Regions from separate parts of the Gloeothece verrucosa PCC 7822 genome, predicted to be linked through region 2. Evidence: riboswitches for the same ligand, from Rfam matches in the RefSeq annotation. Region 2 holds a riboswitch; the other holds the start of a gene.
The links. Region 2 has a riboswitch for cyclic di-AMP ahead of CYAN7822_RS07380 (ArsB/NhaD family transporter). Riboswitches for the same ligand answer to the same signal wherever they lie in the genome.

Region 1: it holds a riboswitch for cyclic di-AMP, as region 2 does, so the genes downstream of both, ntrB (nitrate ABC transporter permease) here and CYAN7822_RS07380 (ArsB/NhaD family transporter) in region 2, are expected to answer to the same signal.

The regions. Positions count from the first base shown of each region.
Region 1 is NC_014501.1:1,282,322-1,291,464, reverse strand. It holds gene CYAN7822_RS05725 (ABC transporter ATP-binding protein) at 1-29, opposite strand, end outside; gene CYAN7822_RS05720 (ABC transporter substrate-binding protein) at 67-1,500, opposite strand; gene ntrB (nitrate ABC transporter permease) at 1,552-2,391, opposite strand; cyclic di-AMP (ydaO/yuaA leader) riboswitch at 2,494-2,665, opposite strand; gene CYAN7822_RS05710 (DICT sensory domain-containing protein) at 2,926-5,007, shown strand; gene CYAN7822_RS05705 (SDR family NAD(P)-dependent oxidoreductase) at 5,070-5,840, shown strand; gene CYAN7822_RS05700 (PrsW family glutamic-type intramembrane protease) at 5,899-7,212, opposite strand; gene CYAN7822_RS05695 (HAS-barrel domain-containing protein) at 7,267-7,935, opposite strand; gene CYAN7822_RS05690 (NAD(P)H dehydrogenase subunit NdhS) at 8,196-8,387, opposite strand; gene CYAN7822_RS05685 (AAA-like domain-containing protein) at 8,528-9,143, opposite strand, start outside.
Region 2 is NC_014501.1:1,643,316-1,652,458, reverse strand. It holds gene CYAN7822_RS07400 (polyphosphate kinase 2 family protein) at 1-269, opposite strand, end outside; gene CYAN7822_RS07395 (TIGR03943 family putative permease subunit) at 460-1,275, opposite strand; gene CYAN7822_RS07390 (permease) at 1,293-2,312, opposite strand; gene CYAN7822_RS07385 (SLC13 family permease) at 2,616-4,412, shown strand; cyclic di-AMP (ydaO/yuaA leader) riboswitch at 4,460-4,618, shown strand; gene CYAN7822_RS07380 (ArsB/NhaD family transporter) at 4,931-6,268, shown strand; gene CYAN7822_RS07375 (exopolysaccharide biosynthesis protein) at 6,286-6,882, shown strand; gene hisA (1-(5-phosphoribosyl)-5-[(5-phosphoribosylamino)methylideneamino]imidazole-4-carboxamide isomerase) at 7,038-7,811, shown strand; gene map (type I methionyl aminopeptidase) at 7,954-8,715, shown strand; gene CYAN7822_RS07360 (hypothetical protein) at 9,128-9,143, shown strand, end outside.

The sequences.
Region 1 (9,143 bases), 360 kb from region 2:
TTGAATTCTGGATAAGCAAAGTGAGCCATTGTTTTACCTGAGTTAAAAGTATAATAAGAGTATTAATTAAGATAAAGCAAATTTCTTAGGAGAATTGGAACTAATCTCAAAACTCTTCAGATATCCAATCGGATCGCTAGGGTCAAATTTCCGTTTGTCAATAAAAACTTCTGCCGCTTCAACTTTATAATCTTCAGCAGGACATTGAATGCCCATTTCTGCGGCAATTTCTCGATAGAGGTCTGTTCTCCAGGCTTTGTGGGCTAGTTCTTCGGCATTTTTGGGAAACTCTTTAATCTGTCCCCAACGGGCCGATTGAGTCATTAACCAAAGACTATGAGATTGCCATAAAAATGTTGAGTGATTACCTGGGATTGTTTTTAATTTATCGGGTAAGTCAAAAAACAGAGTCGTCTCAAGAGTATTGACGGTTCTTTTTTTGCCATCAAATCCACCATAGTTGTATTCCCCAACAATCCCGGGCCGCGTAAATTTATCCACAGGTCCCGTTTTAGGTTTGGCTCCAGTAAAAGAGCGATCAGTAATTAATGTTGCTACTTCTTCCCGATTTTTTGGGTCGCTACAATACTGACAAGCTTCTATCATGGCCTTAACCAAACTGCGGTAAGTTTTGGGATTTTCTTCGATAAAAGATTCCATTACCGCTAATAATCTATCGGGATGCCCTTCCCAAATTTCTCGCCCTTGAGCAAAGGTAAATCCCACCTGTTGACCTTTTTTTCCTAATGGGTTGAGGGCGCGAGTATTCCAAGGTTCTGCCACCATATAAGCTTGCATGGCTCCTAAGCGCATATTACTCACCATTTGCGGCGGCGGAATAATAATTACCCGGAATTCTTCATCGGGGTTAATTCCCGTCGCGGCGGCTAAGTAACGGAAAAAATATTCATAAATCGACGAACTGAGAACAACGGCTAAAATCTTTTGTTCTGTAGGTAATTTAGCAAAATAATTTTGGAAGTCTCGCTCAAATCCTTCAAGATTGCCATTGTATTCGTGCCAAGGGCGTAAATTACTATCCCACATGGCTTTATTCATGGTCATAGCATTTCCATGACGGTGAATGGTCATGGCGGCACATAGAGGAGCATGACGCGCTCCTTCTGCACCGGTGCGGGCGTTGGTGACTGCACCTGAGACAACCGGCGAAGCATCTAAGCGTCCAAAGATAATCCCGTCTCGTGAGGTTCCCCAACTGGCCTCTCTACTGAGGGTGACATTGAGTCCGTATTTGCGGAAAAATCCTTTAGACCACGCCACAGCAAAGGGGGCGCAATCATTAACCGGTACAAATCCTACTGTTAAATTCGGTTTTTCTAGGGTTTTGGGGTCAATAATCGGTTCAACCGCTTGAGCTTCTTTGGTGAGTCCTACAGGGCTACGATTGGTGTTAACACAAGAAGATAGCGCGAGTCCGCTTGCTGCCGCGCCCAGACCTTGCAAAAATTGTCGGCGCGACCAACTCTGATCATGATTCATCTTATTCTTTTCCTGCTGTGGCTGAATTGATTTAGTTAGTTTGTGGGATGACTAATTTAATTTAGCTTTTCGGTGAGTGACAAGCACTTGTATTTGACCCAAAATATAGTCTAAAAGTAATCCCGTTAATCCAATAACTAGGACAGCAAGAAACACGGAATTAAGATTTAAACGGTTCCATTCATCCCAGACAAAAAAGCCGATTCCTAAACCCCCGGTCAGCATTTCTACCGCTACGATCACTAGCCAAGCAATGCCTAAACTAATTCTCAACCCCGTAAAAATGTAAGGCAAACTCGCAGGCAGAATGATTTTATAAATTTGTCTCCAACGCGGCATCTCTAAGACTTTAGCCACATCTAAATAGTCTGAGTTCACGCTAGAAACGCCCAAGGCAGTATTAATAATTGTCGGCCAGAGGGAAGTAATAAAAATGACAAAGATTGCTGAAGGGTCGGCTTGATTAAAAATGGCTAAAGATATCGGCAGCCATGCTAAAGGGGATACGGGTTTAAATATTTGAATAACCGGATTTAGCGCACTCATAGCGGGTTTCGACATTCCAATCAAAAAACCAACCGGAATGGCAACCATTGCACTTAAAACAAAGCCTATTAATACCCGTCTTAAACTGGCAATTAATAACCAACCTATGCCTAAATTACCAGGGCCTCGAACGTAAAAAGGATTAAAGATATAATCTAAATTAGCTACTAATGCTTCTGGGGGTGTGGGCATTAAATCCGGATTGAGTAGGGCCACAATCCACCAGAGAATTAAAACCCCTAAAAAACCGGCTAAGGGTAATAAAACTTGATCTTTAATGATAAGCGGCTTTGTGGTTTTCCACGCGGATTTAGCCACCAGTAAAACCAAAGAAATATTCAGCATTGACATTGTTTCACCAATACATCGAAGGCAGGTACTTAAAAGCAGACCAGGACCAGCCAGGAATACTGATGATGTCAACTAATTGTAAAAATGCTGACTCTACCAGTCTCCTCTCAATGCCTACGGAGTTAGCTGACGGACTAGGGCTGAGAGTTGCCCTTCAAGGATTACCTTATTACTATTACTTAGAGTAAGGTCTAATCCTCAATACGCCCCTTTGGGTGGTTCCCCCGTTCCAATTAACACTGTTAACCGAACTCGGCTGACTTATTCTGCTATTCACTCCCCATAATATCACACTTTTGTAGGTTGTCAATGAGAATTTTTAGCTCCTTTGGAGAACAGGACGGGACCGAAGCACTCCCTACAGAAAAAAGCACAGAAGAGGAACCGCTTTTTTGTACGATAGGTTCATAGGATACAAAAAAACCGATAGGCGATCGCTTTAATCGTCAACTAGACTGTTGTAAGTAGGCAAACCTTCCTCAAATGGGAAAACAAGCAATTGGGCCAGGAGATAACCAAAAATCATCAATGAGCATCTCAACGTCTGTAGTATCAGAACTGTTGCAAGCCATACCCCATTGGCGGCCTCAAATGTACTTTAAAGCTTCCTTAACAGCGCTGTCCCACGCAATGGAAGATCAGGTACTAGCGGGAGAAGATTGTCCTTTAGTCATTGCTAGTTTTCAACGAGAGCGGTTTTATCGACAAGAAGCCCATCGATATCGACGTATAGCCAGCAAAAGCCAGCAAATTTATGTTCTTGCCGCGCCTGAAACCGATTTTGCCAATAATTCTGGAGTCTTTGAGACCATTGCCTTTGAAAAAAGCGATGGGTTAGCGTTGGAGTGGCATTTAGTGGTGATTGGACAACAGTATGCAAGCTGTCTCATCTGTCGAGAGCGAGCGATAGGGACTGAAAAACAGAGTGATATGAATGTTATGGATAATAGCCGCCGTTTTGAAGGGATATGGACTTTTGATCGACAGGTGAGTCAAAAAGCGGCTGAGATTCTTTTGAAGAGAATTTTACTCTATAGACCCGAACTCGCCTCAAAAATAGAAGAGGCACGTCGTCTTTATTTGCCTTCGAGCGCCCCCGAAAATGCTCTGCTGACGAAAGAAAATCAATTTTTGTCCCAAACTCCTACGGTTCAACCAGATCCCTTTGTTCAGCGCTTGGTAACTTATTTACAGGTAGCTCAGTACAAATTAATTAAAGCCAATCGCTCTTTAACCCTTAAAGAACATAAAGAACGTTTAATTAACTCAGTCACCCATGCGATTCGACAGTCCTTAGATCCCGAAGAAATCTTACAAGTGGCGGTGCAAATGCTCGGAGAAGGATTAGGGGTTTGTCGTTGTATCGTTTACCGTTGCAGCGAGAACGACGCGATCGCTAAGATTAAACATGAATTTTTAAACGACGGAATTAAATCCATTAAAGGACAACTTTGGCCCTTAAAAAATAATCCTCTGTTTGAAGCGATTATTTCTCAGCGAGAATCCATCAGTGTTGATGATACGCTCAAAGACCCTCGCCTACAACCGCCGCTTAAATCTAACCGCGCCGCCTCATTAAAAACCATTGTTAAAAGTTGCTCGATAGCTTCTTGGTTGCTGGTTCCGATTCTTTATCAAGGTAGATTATTAGGCATGGTGGAGTTACACCACTGTGGTCCGGCTCCGGCCAGTTGGAAAAGTGAAGATATTGCCCTAGTCAATGCCATCGCTACTCAAATCGGTGTTGCCCTAATTCAAGCAGAAGCCTATGCTAATCTTCATGACCTTAACGAGCAATTAGAAGCGCTTGACCGTACTCGCTCTAATTTAGTGGCTATTACCGGTCATGAGTTGCGGACTCCTTTATCGACGATTCAGGTTTGTTTAGAAAGTTTAGCCACTGAACCCGATATGTCTCCTGAATTGCGTCAAGTCATGCTGAATACGGCTTTACAAGATGCTGAACGAATGCGAACCCTAGTACAAGACTTCTTGACGCTTTCACAATTAGAAAGTGGTCGAATCGAGTGGCATCCAGAACCCCTCTCACTTTATGAATGTGTTGAGTTGTCCCTGAGTCATGTTCGCTCCCGTAATACAGAAGGAAAATTACCCAGAATCCAAAATTTTGTCGCTCCGGACCTTCCCCTCGTTTTAGCGGATGGAGAATGGTTAGTGGAAGTTCTCTCTAAATTGCTCGATAATGCCTGTAAGTTTACTAGCCCTGATGGCAGTGTCACCATTGAAGTGAATTATAATTCTTTACAACAATTAGAAGTCACCATATCTGATACCGGACGAGGCATCGAACCCAATCGTTTAGAAACCGTGTTTGACCGTTTTTATCAAGAAGAAGGCGCTTTACGACGTTCAGCAGGAGGCACAGGTTTAGGTTTGGCTATTTGTCGGCAAATTGTTAGCGGCTGGGGGGGGCAGATTTGGGCGCAATCAGAAGGAAAAAATCATGGCAGTCAGTTTCATTTTACGGTTCCCCTTGTAGCAGAGTCTTTTGGTTCAGAGTTTGACATGAGCAATAGTGATGAGGTAGAGGATTCTGCCAGTTCTACTCCACAAAAACGACGGCGAACTTCGAGAAAAAAAAGGAATTAGATTTATTGTTACTCGGGTTCACCAGAATTTAACCCTATCTGTACCTCAGTTCAGCCAAAAATATGTCTAATGCCATTGAATTTAAACCCATCAATGTTTTAATTATCGGAGCTTCTCGGGGAATAGGATTAGGCTTTGTCAAGCAATTACTTAAAAACGAAGAGGTAGAACAAATTTTTGCTACCTATCGTCAAGAAACTTCGGCTGATTCTTTATTGAGTTTGAAAAATGAAGCAGAAAGTAAGTTAATTTGTTTACCCTTAGATATTACTAACGAAGAAGAAATTACCGAAGTGGTAAAGCAAATTCAAACTCGAGTCAATCAGTTACACTTAGTCATTAACTGTGTAGGCATATTACATGAAGGCTCACTACAACCGTCAAAAAGCCTCCGACAAGTAAATTCAGAAAAATTAAGCCGCTATTTTCAGGTTAATAGTATAGGTTCGGTCTTACTGGCTAAACATTTAGTGCCTTTATTTCGTCATCATCAGCCAAGTGTGTTGGCGAGTATTTCTGCTAAGTTAGGCAGTATTGGCGATAATGAGCTTGGCGGCTGGTATGGTTATCGAGCTTCTAAAGCCGCTCTGAATATGTTGATGCGAACAGTGGCCATCGAATACAAAAGAATTAATCCTCAAACCCGAGTGATAACTTTACATCCCGGCACCACCGATACAGATTTATCTAAACCGTTTCATAAAAATATTCCGCCCGAAAAAATCTTTTCCGTAGAGCGTACTGTCAAGCAATTACTAACTGTAATTAACAATTTAACCGAAAATGATAGCGGACATTTTTTTTCTTGGGATGGAACCCGTTTACCTTGGTAAATAGTCGTAAAAATTAAGTTATCTAATCATCTTTAGTCCCAGGTATTTCCGAAAAAAATTAGCCCATCTTTCGCGCTCTGAGAATAGCTCCGGTTAGAAGACAAAAAGCCAAAATTCCCACCAACCCTAAAGCCCAAACCCCCAATAGGGCGCTGGTGTTCCACAAGGCATGAGTCGTGGCGGCAATTAAATAGCCTGTGGCTAAAATCTTCCAGCGTCGTCTAGGTTTGATGACACTTAAACCGATATAATAACCAAAGTAGCCGCTATAGGCCATGTGACCAAACACAGAGCCAACGATACGAACAATTAGCAGTTGTAATCCGATCAATTCCCCACCTTGCTGCACGGCATCCGGAATATATTGTCCCAAGGTTTCCAACAAAGTAAACCCTAAACCCGAAGCCGCCCCTAAAACAATCCCATCTAAAGGATCTTGGATCGCCAATCGAGGTAAGTTAAACTTTTGACTCAAGCCCATTAAAATAAATAAAGGCAGGGCTTTAAACAATTCCTCGGCAAGACCGGCTCCAAAAAATTGAGCGGTGAAAGTGGAGAGAAAGCCGCTATGTTCTTGTAAAGCTTTACCGGGTAGTAAATCTCTAAAAAACCAGATAAACAGAGACCATAGAGGGGTAAATAATAGGATGGGTGTGAGCATCACAGGAATTAGTAAAACCCACCAAGGCTTTCGTTTACCACAGAGTTTATAAATGAAGTAAAAACCGCCAAAACCCAAGAAAAGCGCAATCAGAAAGTTAAATAAGACGGCATTCCCCAGACTACTCAATAGTAAAACCACCCAGATAACGGTAATGACTCCAGGCACAAAATAAGGCTGTTGTCTGAGGTCTTTTTTAGTAGAAATAATGGGCAAAAGCATAGAGATAGATAAAGTGCTTGTGGGGTTTCGCCCGACTTCTACGTTTAAGGAAGTAGCCGATACTTGAGGCATTAAATCATTACCCATGAATCGCAGTTGGGTATCGCCTAGAGTAATGGTGTTACCATTGTTTAAAGGTTGAGAACCCCGAACCAGTTTTTGCTTATTAATTAATATAGGATTATTTTCTCGTAAATTTTCGATCAAAAATTGATTTTGAGGGGAATTAAAAGTAATTTGACTGTGCAACCTTGACACTTTGGGGTCACTCAGCACAATATCGCACAGGTCTGGGTCTCGTCCTAGGCGAATGGTACCTGCTTTTTTGTTGGTGGAATCATTGATATCTATAGAGCGTGTTTTTTCTATTCCATTTTCTCGCCAATGTAGCGTCAGTTGATGAGTATCAGAAGCCAGCATATTTCCACAATTGAGACAATATCTGGCGGTATCAGAATTATTGGAACCACAATGGAGACAGTTTTTCATGGTAGTGAGATCCTTCCCCGATTAATGCTAATTTTAACAATGATTATGGATTTATTACCAATGAATTTGAGTTAAAATATAGCGTAAACGATCATAATCATCCTTTAACAACATATTTAATTGTCTTCCCACTTGAACTAACCACTGCCGGTCCCCTTGACGTAATTGATAAATTTCCCGAACCGATGCAGCCACTAAAGCCTCTACAGGTACATCTTTTACCAGTAAAAGAGTGCGTAAAAAGTCGAGTTCTTCACTAAAATGAACAATTTCTGATGGATGACAACGATACACAGCTTGATGAATTTGGGGGGGACGAGGGGGAATATATTGATAAATTTGTCCAGGACGACTGCCATTTCCATGCCCATTGGCTAATGGGGTTTCAAACCCTACGATAGCCGCCCGAAATTCCGTTTTCAGCATGGCAAAAATTTGGGGTTGTTGTTCCCTCAATTCAGTTAAAGATAAGCCTAAAGCCCTGGCCCGATGGATAGAATCTATAGGAGAAGTAGTCACATAAGTTACTACTGCTAAAATTTTATTTCCCGATTCTTCATCGATAGATTTAACCCAACTTCCAAAAGGAGGCATCTGTGGAAAATTTAATTCTTCGGGTTCTAAACATTGGGCTAAAAATTGAGTCGTTGCTGTTTCTATCACCTCAGCAATATGTTCTGGGTGACGGTTATCTATAGCAAATTGAGGCAGAGGTAGGCGCATATTTTTTTCAGAACTTAACAGGCTAAAGGCAATAGATAATAGACTAGAGGCTAGAAAGAGTAGTTAAGATGACTGTTGAGTGCCTACTCAGTTCAGGTTCTCCTGACTAATGACTAATAACTAATAACTAATAACTAATGACTAATAACTAATGACTAAGAACTAATGACTAATGACTAATGACTAATGACTAATGACTAATGACTAATGACTAATGACTAATGACTAATAACTAATGACTAATGACTAATAACTAATAACTATTTTTTCTTTTTACCAGTAATTTCTACTTCTTCTAACTCGGAAAGTTGAAAAGTAATTAGCTTATCCCAATTGCCTCCTTCAAACAAGACTGCTGCTTTGTTATCACTGACGCGCTGTACCAGTCCTTCAAAAGCGTAGTATGTATCGTCGGGGTTGATCACTTTAACAGTCGTTCCTGGGAAAATCATGATCTTTGTTATTTAGGGGTTGATAAGTATACTAATTCTTAGGGTGACATTTTCTCCCAGTAATTGCAAGCTATTGAGATGCCACTTGCCCACTTGACTATAGAAGAGGTTTTTGTTGATCTTGGGCCTGGCTAAAGCGGCTAAAGGCCCAAACGCTCCTGAAAATAAAGCCGATACAAGTTACAGGATACAGTATATTGCTCATTATCAAGACTGACTAAGCCTAAATATTTGAGCTTAAAACCCTGATGATAGTCTAACTGCACAGGAGACGAGGAAAACAATACTTGTCTAAAAGCCTTCGCTAAGTCTTGTTCTTGCTGTAATTTCCACAGCAGAGTATGTAAGTGATCGCTGTATATCCCTACATCTGTAGTGGCAGTCTCCAGTAACCTTGTAAAGGTGATTTTTCTTTGAGAGAGATGATACAAGGTTAGGCGAATGAGATAGGGATGACCTTCTAAAAGTTCCATTAACTGCCCAATTTGAGTAGGGGTTAATCTGAGTTGATGCTTTTTGACTAAAACTTGTACTTCTTCTACACTAAAGCCAGGTAAATTAATGCCTAGACCAACATTGAGAGGAGATTGGTTAATATTGATCGGAATGTAAGTATCGGTTGACTGCACCATCACTAGACGCATTTTAGCCCAAGTGGAATTGACTTTAGATTTTTCATGCCAACTTCGCAGTAAAGTGAAGAAATCTTGAGTCAGAGCAATGTGATCAAAAATTTCACTCACTTCTTCTAAAGCG
Region 2 (9,143 bases):
AGTAAAGCATAATTATTTTGAGCATAAAGCATATCTTGGTATTTGGCTAACTGTTCAATACCAATGGTCAACAATTCAGAAGCCAGAGTTTTATTAAGCTCTCCGCTATACTCTAAATTGCTTTCTTTGATCCTCTCAATGGTTGTTGCATCGAAAAAGTTGTTTTTGTCTTTGGGGTTATAATCTTTTAAACTGATTTTTTGACCAGGGGGAACAATAAACTGTTTAAACATAATTTTTAAATCCGGAGTTAGCGGTCTATTGTCCATTGAAGCGCAGTCTAATGGTTCAGTTTCATAATTTTATAAAATTCTTTACAGTCTGATGAAAAGCTTGACTAATGATTTTAGGGAACAGGGAACAGGGAACACCGGATCTGGGAACAGGGGCACTTGCAAAAGACAAAAAGTCTAATGACTAATGACTATTGACTATTGACCAATGACCAATGACTAATGACTAATATCCATAAGGATCTGCCGGAGTGGGAATGGGTTTAACTGAATTAGCTTTAATCACCAATTGACGTTTGCCGCTATCTGTAGCTTGTAAAGTTTGACTATTAACCGTTAAAATTTCTGTCATCATCTCTCCTTGAACTTCTAACCAAGTATCCGGGGGATATTGAGAGCGGCTTGACTGAAGTTTAACGGGTAACCCGACAGGATAAGCATCCACAGCACAACAAGTCAAAATAAAACGAGTTAAAAGCAGATAATTATCACCTAATTGGGGTAAATGAACTACAAATCCTTTAACATTGACTTTTTGACCAGTATAGTCATCAGGTTCAGGATAAGCATTGAGGGTCCTTACCCAGTCAATTAAAGTCCGTTCTTCAGGTTTAATGGTCGCTTGGAAAGCTTCGGGTTGTTCTCGGGTTAGGGGTAAAGTTTCACTGACTCCCCTTTGTAGTGCTACTTGAGAATTTAAGACCCCTGGACTAATTAAAAAACCTGCTAATGCAGCCATGACTAGCAACCCACTGGCCCAACCAGGAGGGAAAATAGTGATATGTTGCACGGTTTCGCGGCCATTATGGGAACGTTTGCTCAATGATTTGAACCACTGCCATCCTTTTAACCCTCCTAACACTAACAGAATGATGCTTGTACCAAACACCAGCCCAAAATAGTTCGGATGAATGAGTAATTTTAACTGCCCTGTGAGCCAATATTTGAATAATAATACTCCCCATCCTAATAAGGCTAGGATATCTAATACAGGTACAAGAAATTTGAAATTTAGGGATTTGAGTTTAGCTTGGGAAATCATTAGTCCGATGCCAGAAATTAAAAGAAGTAACTATGACACAAAGTCAAAATCAAGGTTAATTGTGCCGCTAAAGCAAATAGATAAATCAGCATTCTAGGCTTAAAAATGGATAACATCAACCCCATAGACTTGATATCAATCATTGGGCCGAATACCAAAAAAGCTAACAATGAGCTAGAGGTAAAGGTAGCGGCAAAAGAAAGAGCAAAAAAAGAATCTACGGTCGAGCAAATAGAAATAATGCCCGCTAATAACATCATCGCTAGAATTGAGGTCAAAGAATCTTGACCTAAACTGAGAATAATTTCTCGGGGGACAAAAATTTGAATTCCGGCGGCTATCACACTGCCTAAAACCAGCATTCCTCCCAACTCTCGCAACTCCTGCACCACATTATCTAGAAAAACTTGATATTTTGAGTTAGAAGCAGAAAAATTTGTCTTGGCTGCCAGATCATCCATCCGTAGCGGTTGCCCTCCAGAGCCGATTAAATAGGTTCCTGATTGCAATAGACTGGGTACAGTGGGCGATGGTGCCACTACCGTAGCGAGTTGTTGAGGACTTGGGGAACTCAAACAGCGAACTCGTTTAGCTAACACCGGTTGTAGCAGAGGACGGGGATCTTTTTGTACACTAAACACACAAGCGATACAAATGGCAATAGCTAAAGAAAATACCACGCGCCCGATCACGATTTCTGGTTGGTCTCGAAAAGCTACCCAAGTAGACCAGACTACCACAGGATTAATAGTCGGGGCTGCCAATAAAAAAGCAATCGCTACTGAAGTCGGCATTCCTTCCAATAATAAACGCCTAGCCACAGGAACATTCCCGCATTCACACACAGGGAATAAAAAGCCGATACAACTCCCGACAATGGCCCCTAAAATAGGATTTCGCGGCATGACCTTGATTAACTTATCCACATCAATGAAGATTAACAACGCACTGGATAGCATCACGCCTAATAAAAGAAAGGGGATAGCCTCGACTAACAGACTCAGAAAGAGTGTGAAGGCACTGTATAGCTGATTAATCATAATGGCCTTCTCAGATGGTTTGCTTTAATTAGACGAGCATATAAGGACAAAAGGTTCAATATTCATAGCCTCCATCGCTCAGTTTTTTGAGTTGCTGGTCAAATTTAGCCGTTTGCTTAATATTTTTTAATATACCTCAGATCTGGCGGACTTCAATCAGTTTGTGCTTTAGTTACTCCTGCTTCAACAGATTTGACTAATCCATATTATTATTTACACTATTTTGATATAATTTAGTTATAAAGATTCCCTTGAGCCGTATTACATCCGAGTTTTCAGGCTCGGTGGTCTAGCATATCTATGGACAAAGTATTTCTTACCCTAGGCGTTGTTATTGTTGCTTTAATATTTTTTATTGGTGAGTGGTTGCCGGTTGATTTTATTGCCCTGTGCATTCCAGTTATTTTAATTGTTTTAAATTTAGTGACTCCAGATGAAGCCCTTTCTGGGTTTAGTAATTCCGCTACCATTACCGTGATGGCTATGTTTATTCTCAGCACCGGCATTAGCCGCACAGGAGTCATGCAAATGGTAAGAGATTTATTGGTTCGATGGGGAGGCAAGACTATCTCTAACCAAATTTTAGCTCTAGGCTTAATTATTGGCCCGATTAGTGGTTTTATTAATAATACGGCTGTTGTTGCTGTTTTTTTGCCGATAATCGAAGAATGGTGTAATCAACAAAAAATTGCTGTGTCTAAAATGTTTATTCCTCTTTCCTATGTAACGATTTTAGGAGGAATGCTCACGGTAATAGGCACATCAACTAATGTTTTAGCCAGTGGATTATCTAAACAATTAGGTTATGAAGAATTTAAATTATTCCAGTTTACGCCACTAGGAATGATTACTTTTTCAGTTGGCTTAATTTATTTAGCTTTTATTGCTCCTCTTCTTTTGCCAAAAAGAGAACAAAGTTCTGATTCATTAAGTCAAGATTATAAATTAGAAGATTATGTTACTGAAGTCATTATTACGCCAGGCTCAAGTTTAATTGGGCAAACGCTACGACAAAGCGGAATTCAAAGAAAATTTGACTTAGATGTTCTAGAAATTATTCATAATGGCAATCATTTTCCTCAACCTTTAGCTGATAAAACTTTATCGGCGGGAGATATTTTATTAGTGAGAGGAACGAGAAAAGATTTGCTAAAAGTCCGAGATGCTAAAGATATTGAAATTTTACCTGACCTGAAATTCGCAGAAAAAACGTTAGAATCTGAACTAACAACCGGAGAAGAAAAAGTCGCTGAAGTGTTAATTCTTTCTAACTCTCGCTTAATCGGTTCCACCTTAAAAGATTTGCGCTTTAGACAGCGTTATAATGGCACAGTTCTCGCCATTCGTCGTGGACAAGAATTGGCAAGAGAACGCTTAGGAAAAATCCCTTTACGTTTCGGAGATTTATTACTGGTTCAGGGGCCGAAAGAAAGTTTTATCGGTTTACAAACCACTCGAGAACTTCTAGTTATTGAAGAACGAGATGTAGAAACCTTAAAACAAGATAAAGCCCTCATTGCTCTAGGGATTATTTTAGGGGTTGTGGTGATAGCCGCTATGAACTGGTTCCCCATTTTAGTGACAGCTTTAATCGGTGTGATTTTAATGGTATTGACTGGCTGTCTCAAACCCGGAGAAATTTATGGTGCAGTGCGTTGGGATGTGATTTTTTTATTAGCTGGATTAATTCCTTTGGGAATAGCAATGGATAAATCGGGGGCTACTCAATGGTTAGCTGATAATCTAGTGACTTTAGGAGGCGGCTTATCAGGTTTTTGGATTTTACTCTTTTTCTTTATCATTACTTCTATACTAACAGAAATTCTTTCTAACAATGCCTCTGTAGTCTTAATGATGCCCATTGCTGTAAAAGTAGCAGAAAGTTTGCATCTGAGTCCTTACGCTTTTATGCTGGCTGTTACTTTTGCCGCTTCTAATAGTTTTATGACTCCCATTGGTTATCAAACAAACACGATGGTGTATAGTGCTGGCGGCTATCGGTTTTTAGATTTTACTCGGGTGGGTGGGCCGTTAAATTTATTGATGATAGTCATCACACCCATATTTATTGTTTTGCTTTACGGACTTAACGGTTAGATAAAATTCCCTCCTTCTTTGGGACTGTGCTATGCTTGAATATCAAATGAGTAAGTCAGCCTAATCCTCTTGAGATAGAAGATAGAGGTACGGGGGAACCAACTTTGGGGCGTATTTTGACAGAAAAAGCATCCTAGTTTCTGCTAAGAGGGACATCTCTCAGTCCTAGCCCATCAGCTAACCTCGTCGGCATTGGGAGAAGCCTGAAAAATTACAGCATTTTCAGTAATGTCTAAATTTCTTCAGTCCGCTTCGCTGCTACTCGATTAATTGATTGTTTAGTTAATCTATCCAGTTGAGGCATTACTATGAAAAACGCTTTCGCTCAGATCTTCTAAAATTATTAGAACTCTTGTCTAATTCAAGTTTACTTCAATTCTTTTAAGTTTTGCTTTTTACCTGATGGTATTTTGCCTGAGTGCCTTTTTAAATTCTCCTCCTCAATCTGCTATCTTTTTAGTTTTGAACTAACTTATGCAAACGGATTTTTAAATTTTGTAAATTTTGCTATTTTACTTATGGAAAACTTACCCGCGATTATTGCTGCCTTAACTTTTATAGGTGTCATCGGCATCATCATGGCAGAAACATTACATCTGACAGTAGCCGCTTTATTGGGAGCATTAATATTAGTTTTTACCCATGTAATGACGTTATCAGAAGCGATCAACTATATTAGTGCTTCTTATGCCACCCTAGCCTTATTTTTTGGCGTAATGGTTTTAGTGAGAGCTTTTGAACCGACTAAAATCTTTGATTATTTAGCCACCCAAATGATTTTATTAGCTAAGGGAGAAGGAAAATTTTTACTGTTAGGAGTAGTGGCTATTACAACCCCCATTTGTGCCGTTTTACCCAATGCTACGACGGTGATGTTATTGGCTCCTTTAATTCCGCCAATTGCTCAAGATATTGGCGTTGATTTTGTTCCTTTATTAATTTTAATGGTATTTGTGGCTAATAGTTCGGGTTTAATGACTTTAGTAGGAGACCCCGCCACCTTTATTGTGGGAGACGCTATTAATATTAGTTTTAATGACTATTTATCTCGCTTGAGTTTAGGCGGAGGACTTGCTGTTATTACCATTGTGGTTATGGTTCCTTTCCTATTTTCTGACCTTTGGAACAAGAAATTTAGTCACTTAGAAGATTTACCTCATCCAAAAATTAATCATCCAAGAGTGTTAATGCTAGGAGGATTAATTGTTTTATTTGTTTTGACCTTTTTTGTGGTGGGGGAATCTTTTCCGGTGCCGATTTCTCCGGCAGCAGTAGCGTTATTAGGTGCGGCTTTAGCCCTACTCTTAGCCCATCAAAGTAAAATTGACACGGTGAATAATATTTTAAGAGATGTGGATTGGAGTACCTTAATATTTTTTATGTCAATTTTTGTCTTGATTGGAGGATTAGAAAAAACCGGAGTTGTCAATCAATTATCGGCAGTGCTGGCAGCAATTTTAGGAAAAAATATTGCTTTAGGAGCGGTCAGTTTATTATTTTTAGTCGGACTTTTGTCGGCTGTAGTGCCGAATATTCCTCTAGTAGTCGCTATGGTACCTTTATTAAAACAATATTTAGTCAATGTGGGCTTAGCTACTCCCGAAGTGCTTACCCCAGCTTTTGATGGCCAATTTGCCCCCGAAGTCTTGCCATTATTTTATGCTATGATGTTTGGAGCGACTTTAGGAGGAAATGGCACATTAGTAGGAGCCTCTTCTAATATTGTCGCGGCTGGAATTTCTGAACAACATGGTAAAAGCATCTCCTTCAAGAGGTTTCTAAAATACGGAATTCCCGTCATGTTTATGCAACTGGTAACCTCGACTATTTATATCACTGTTTTCTTTCTTCTTTAGCGTAATTAAGAAAGCTTATGCACCTGAAGTTTTCTCAAGATTTAGATTCTCTGCTAAGGCGGTTAGCCCTTGATCCGCTAACGCTTAAAGACATTCTAGAACAAACTTCAGAACGCGGCTTTAGTTTAATGATTGGTTTGTTAGCGTTACCCTTCCTATTTCCCTCGATTCCAGGATTACCGGTTTTTTTTAGTTCCGCCAGCATTTTATTATCAATACAAATGGCGTTGGGTAAACGGAAACCTTGGCTACCCAAAAAAGTTGCTCAAGTTCAATTTCCTCGAAGATTAAGCCGACAATTGCTCAAACGAGTGAAAGGATTACTCAAACTGGTGGAAAAAGTTACTCGTCCTCGCTGGTTGATCGTGGCTAATCATGCTTATACTTGGCAAATTAACGGATATTTGATGACTTGGTTAGCGATATTATTGATCCTACCGGTCCCTTTTACTAATCCTTTACCTAGTGTAGGGATTTTACTGTTAGCAATAGCCACCCTAGAATCAGATGGCTTATTAATGTGTTTGGGCTATATCTGGAGTCTTGGCGTTACGATCTTTTTTGTATTTATTGGCTATACCTTCTGGCAAGCTTCCACTCAGTTAATCAACTGAATCATAAAAAAAGCCAATCTACAATAATTGTAGAAAATCCCTTCTTCTTTGCGCCCTTTGCGTGAAAACAAAAGACCCATTTGCATTACGCTTCACGCCTTACCCAATACTGGTTATGATCATTGATAAACCAATCTAAAGCTAAAAAATGAATTATGGAAATTATCCCCGCAATTGATTTACTCGAAGGACGCTGTGTCCGCTTATATCAAGGAGATTATCAGCAATCCCAAGTCTTTAACGATAATCCTGTCGCTGTGGCGCGTCAATGGGTAGAACAGGGAGCAACCCGCCTTCATGTAGTAGACTTAGACGGTGCTAAAGCCGGTAAACCTGTAAATTTATCAGCCATAAAAGCGATTGTTAGGGCGGTATCTATTCCTGTACAAGTAGGAGGAGGATTACGTGATCGTAGCAGTGTCGCCGCCTTACTCAATTTAGGGGTAAATCGAACCATATTAGGAACAGTTGCGGTAGAAAACCCTCAGCTAGTTCAAGAACTTGCTCAAGAATTTCCCGATCAAATTGTGGTGGGTATTGATGCCCGAGATGGTAAAGTCGCTACGAGAGGATGGTTAGAAACCTCCCAAGTAGAGGCCAAAGACCTTGCTCAAAAGATGGCAGATTTAGGAGCGGCAGCGATTATTTATACTGATATTCATCGAGATGGAACCTTAAGCGGTCCCAATTTACCTGCGTTGCGAGAATTAGCTAAAGCAGTGAATATTCCTATTATTGCCTCTGGGGGAGTTAGTTCTTTAACTGATTTATTAAGCTTACTCGCTTTAGAACCTTCAGGTGTAACCGGAGTCATTGTGGGAAAAGCTTTATATACTGGAGAAGTAGATTTATCAGAAGCAATTCGAGCCATAGGAGATGGACGCTGGCAGGATATTCCCCCAGACCTAGGGTTTTCAGCTTTTGCTTAAATTTGTATCAGGATCAAGAACTAGGTCTAATCTCTGCAATTTGCTAGGATTAACTATATAGCAAATCCTATAATCATATAGGAAAGCTAGACCTATCTGAAAAATTTTAAGCAATTGTTCTTAATTGTCTCTATAAACTCGAATGGGAAACGAAACAATTACACTATTATCGAAACGGGAAATAGAAAAAATGCGTCGAGCGGGACAGTTAGCCGCCGAACTATTAGATCATCTAGCACCCATGATCCAACCAGGAATTAGTACCCTAGAAATTAACGATGAAGCAGAACGTTGGACACAAGCTCATGGAGCTATCAGCGCACCTCTAGGCTATCATGGATTTCCTAAATCGATTTGTACCAGTGTTAATCATGTCATCTGTCACGGAATTCCTAATGAGGCGCAAATTCTTCAAGATGGAGATATTATTAACATTGATGTCACCCCAATCATAGACGGTTATCACGGCGATAGCTCTAAGACTTTTTTTGTCGGTACGCCTTCCCCAGTGGCTAAAAAGTTAGTAGAAGTGACGGAAGAATGTTTAAAACGAGGAATTTCTGCCGTTGGCCCTGGAACAAAAATTGGTGATATTGGCGCGGCTATCCAAGAATATGCGGAAGGACATGGCTTTTCGGTAGTTAGAGATTTTGTCGGTCATGGTATCGGTAGAGAATTTCATACCGCTCCTCAAGTTCCCCATTATGGGACAAAAGGAAAAGGCAAACGACTTCGTCCAGGTATGGTCTTTACCATTGAACCGATGATTAATGAAGGGACTTATGAAGCGGTAGTTTTAGAGGATGGTTGGACAGCCATTACTAAAGACTATAAATTATCGGCTCAGTTTGAACATACCATTGCGGTTACTGAAGATGGCGTTGACATTCTAACTCTGCCTTAGTTTTATATAGCAATCCTATATGAGTTATTGCCTTTTTCGACAAGCACTCCTGTACAAAAAAAAGTAATAACCACAGATGAAAACAGATAAATCTGTATCTTAACCACTTAATAACTTATTTGGGATTGCTATATTTTATTGATTATTATTTTCCAATTCATTGGCGTTTATCTAATTTAAATGAACAGATAATCATTAAAATTTACAATTAATTTAGATACTAAACTTAACATCATATTGCCAATGAACAACTGATCGATTACACTATAGATTAAATAAAGTTCTAGAGCTAAAAAAGCTTTTCCTGTAGGTGTGATGAGCAATCTAAATCATACATAAGTTTAATGGGTAACTTAGAATACAAATAACAGCGAAAGCACGGACTACACCAACAATTATTTTATATAAAAAAATGACTTCCCCTTTCG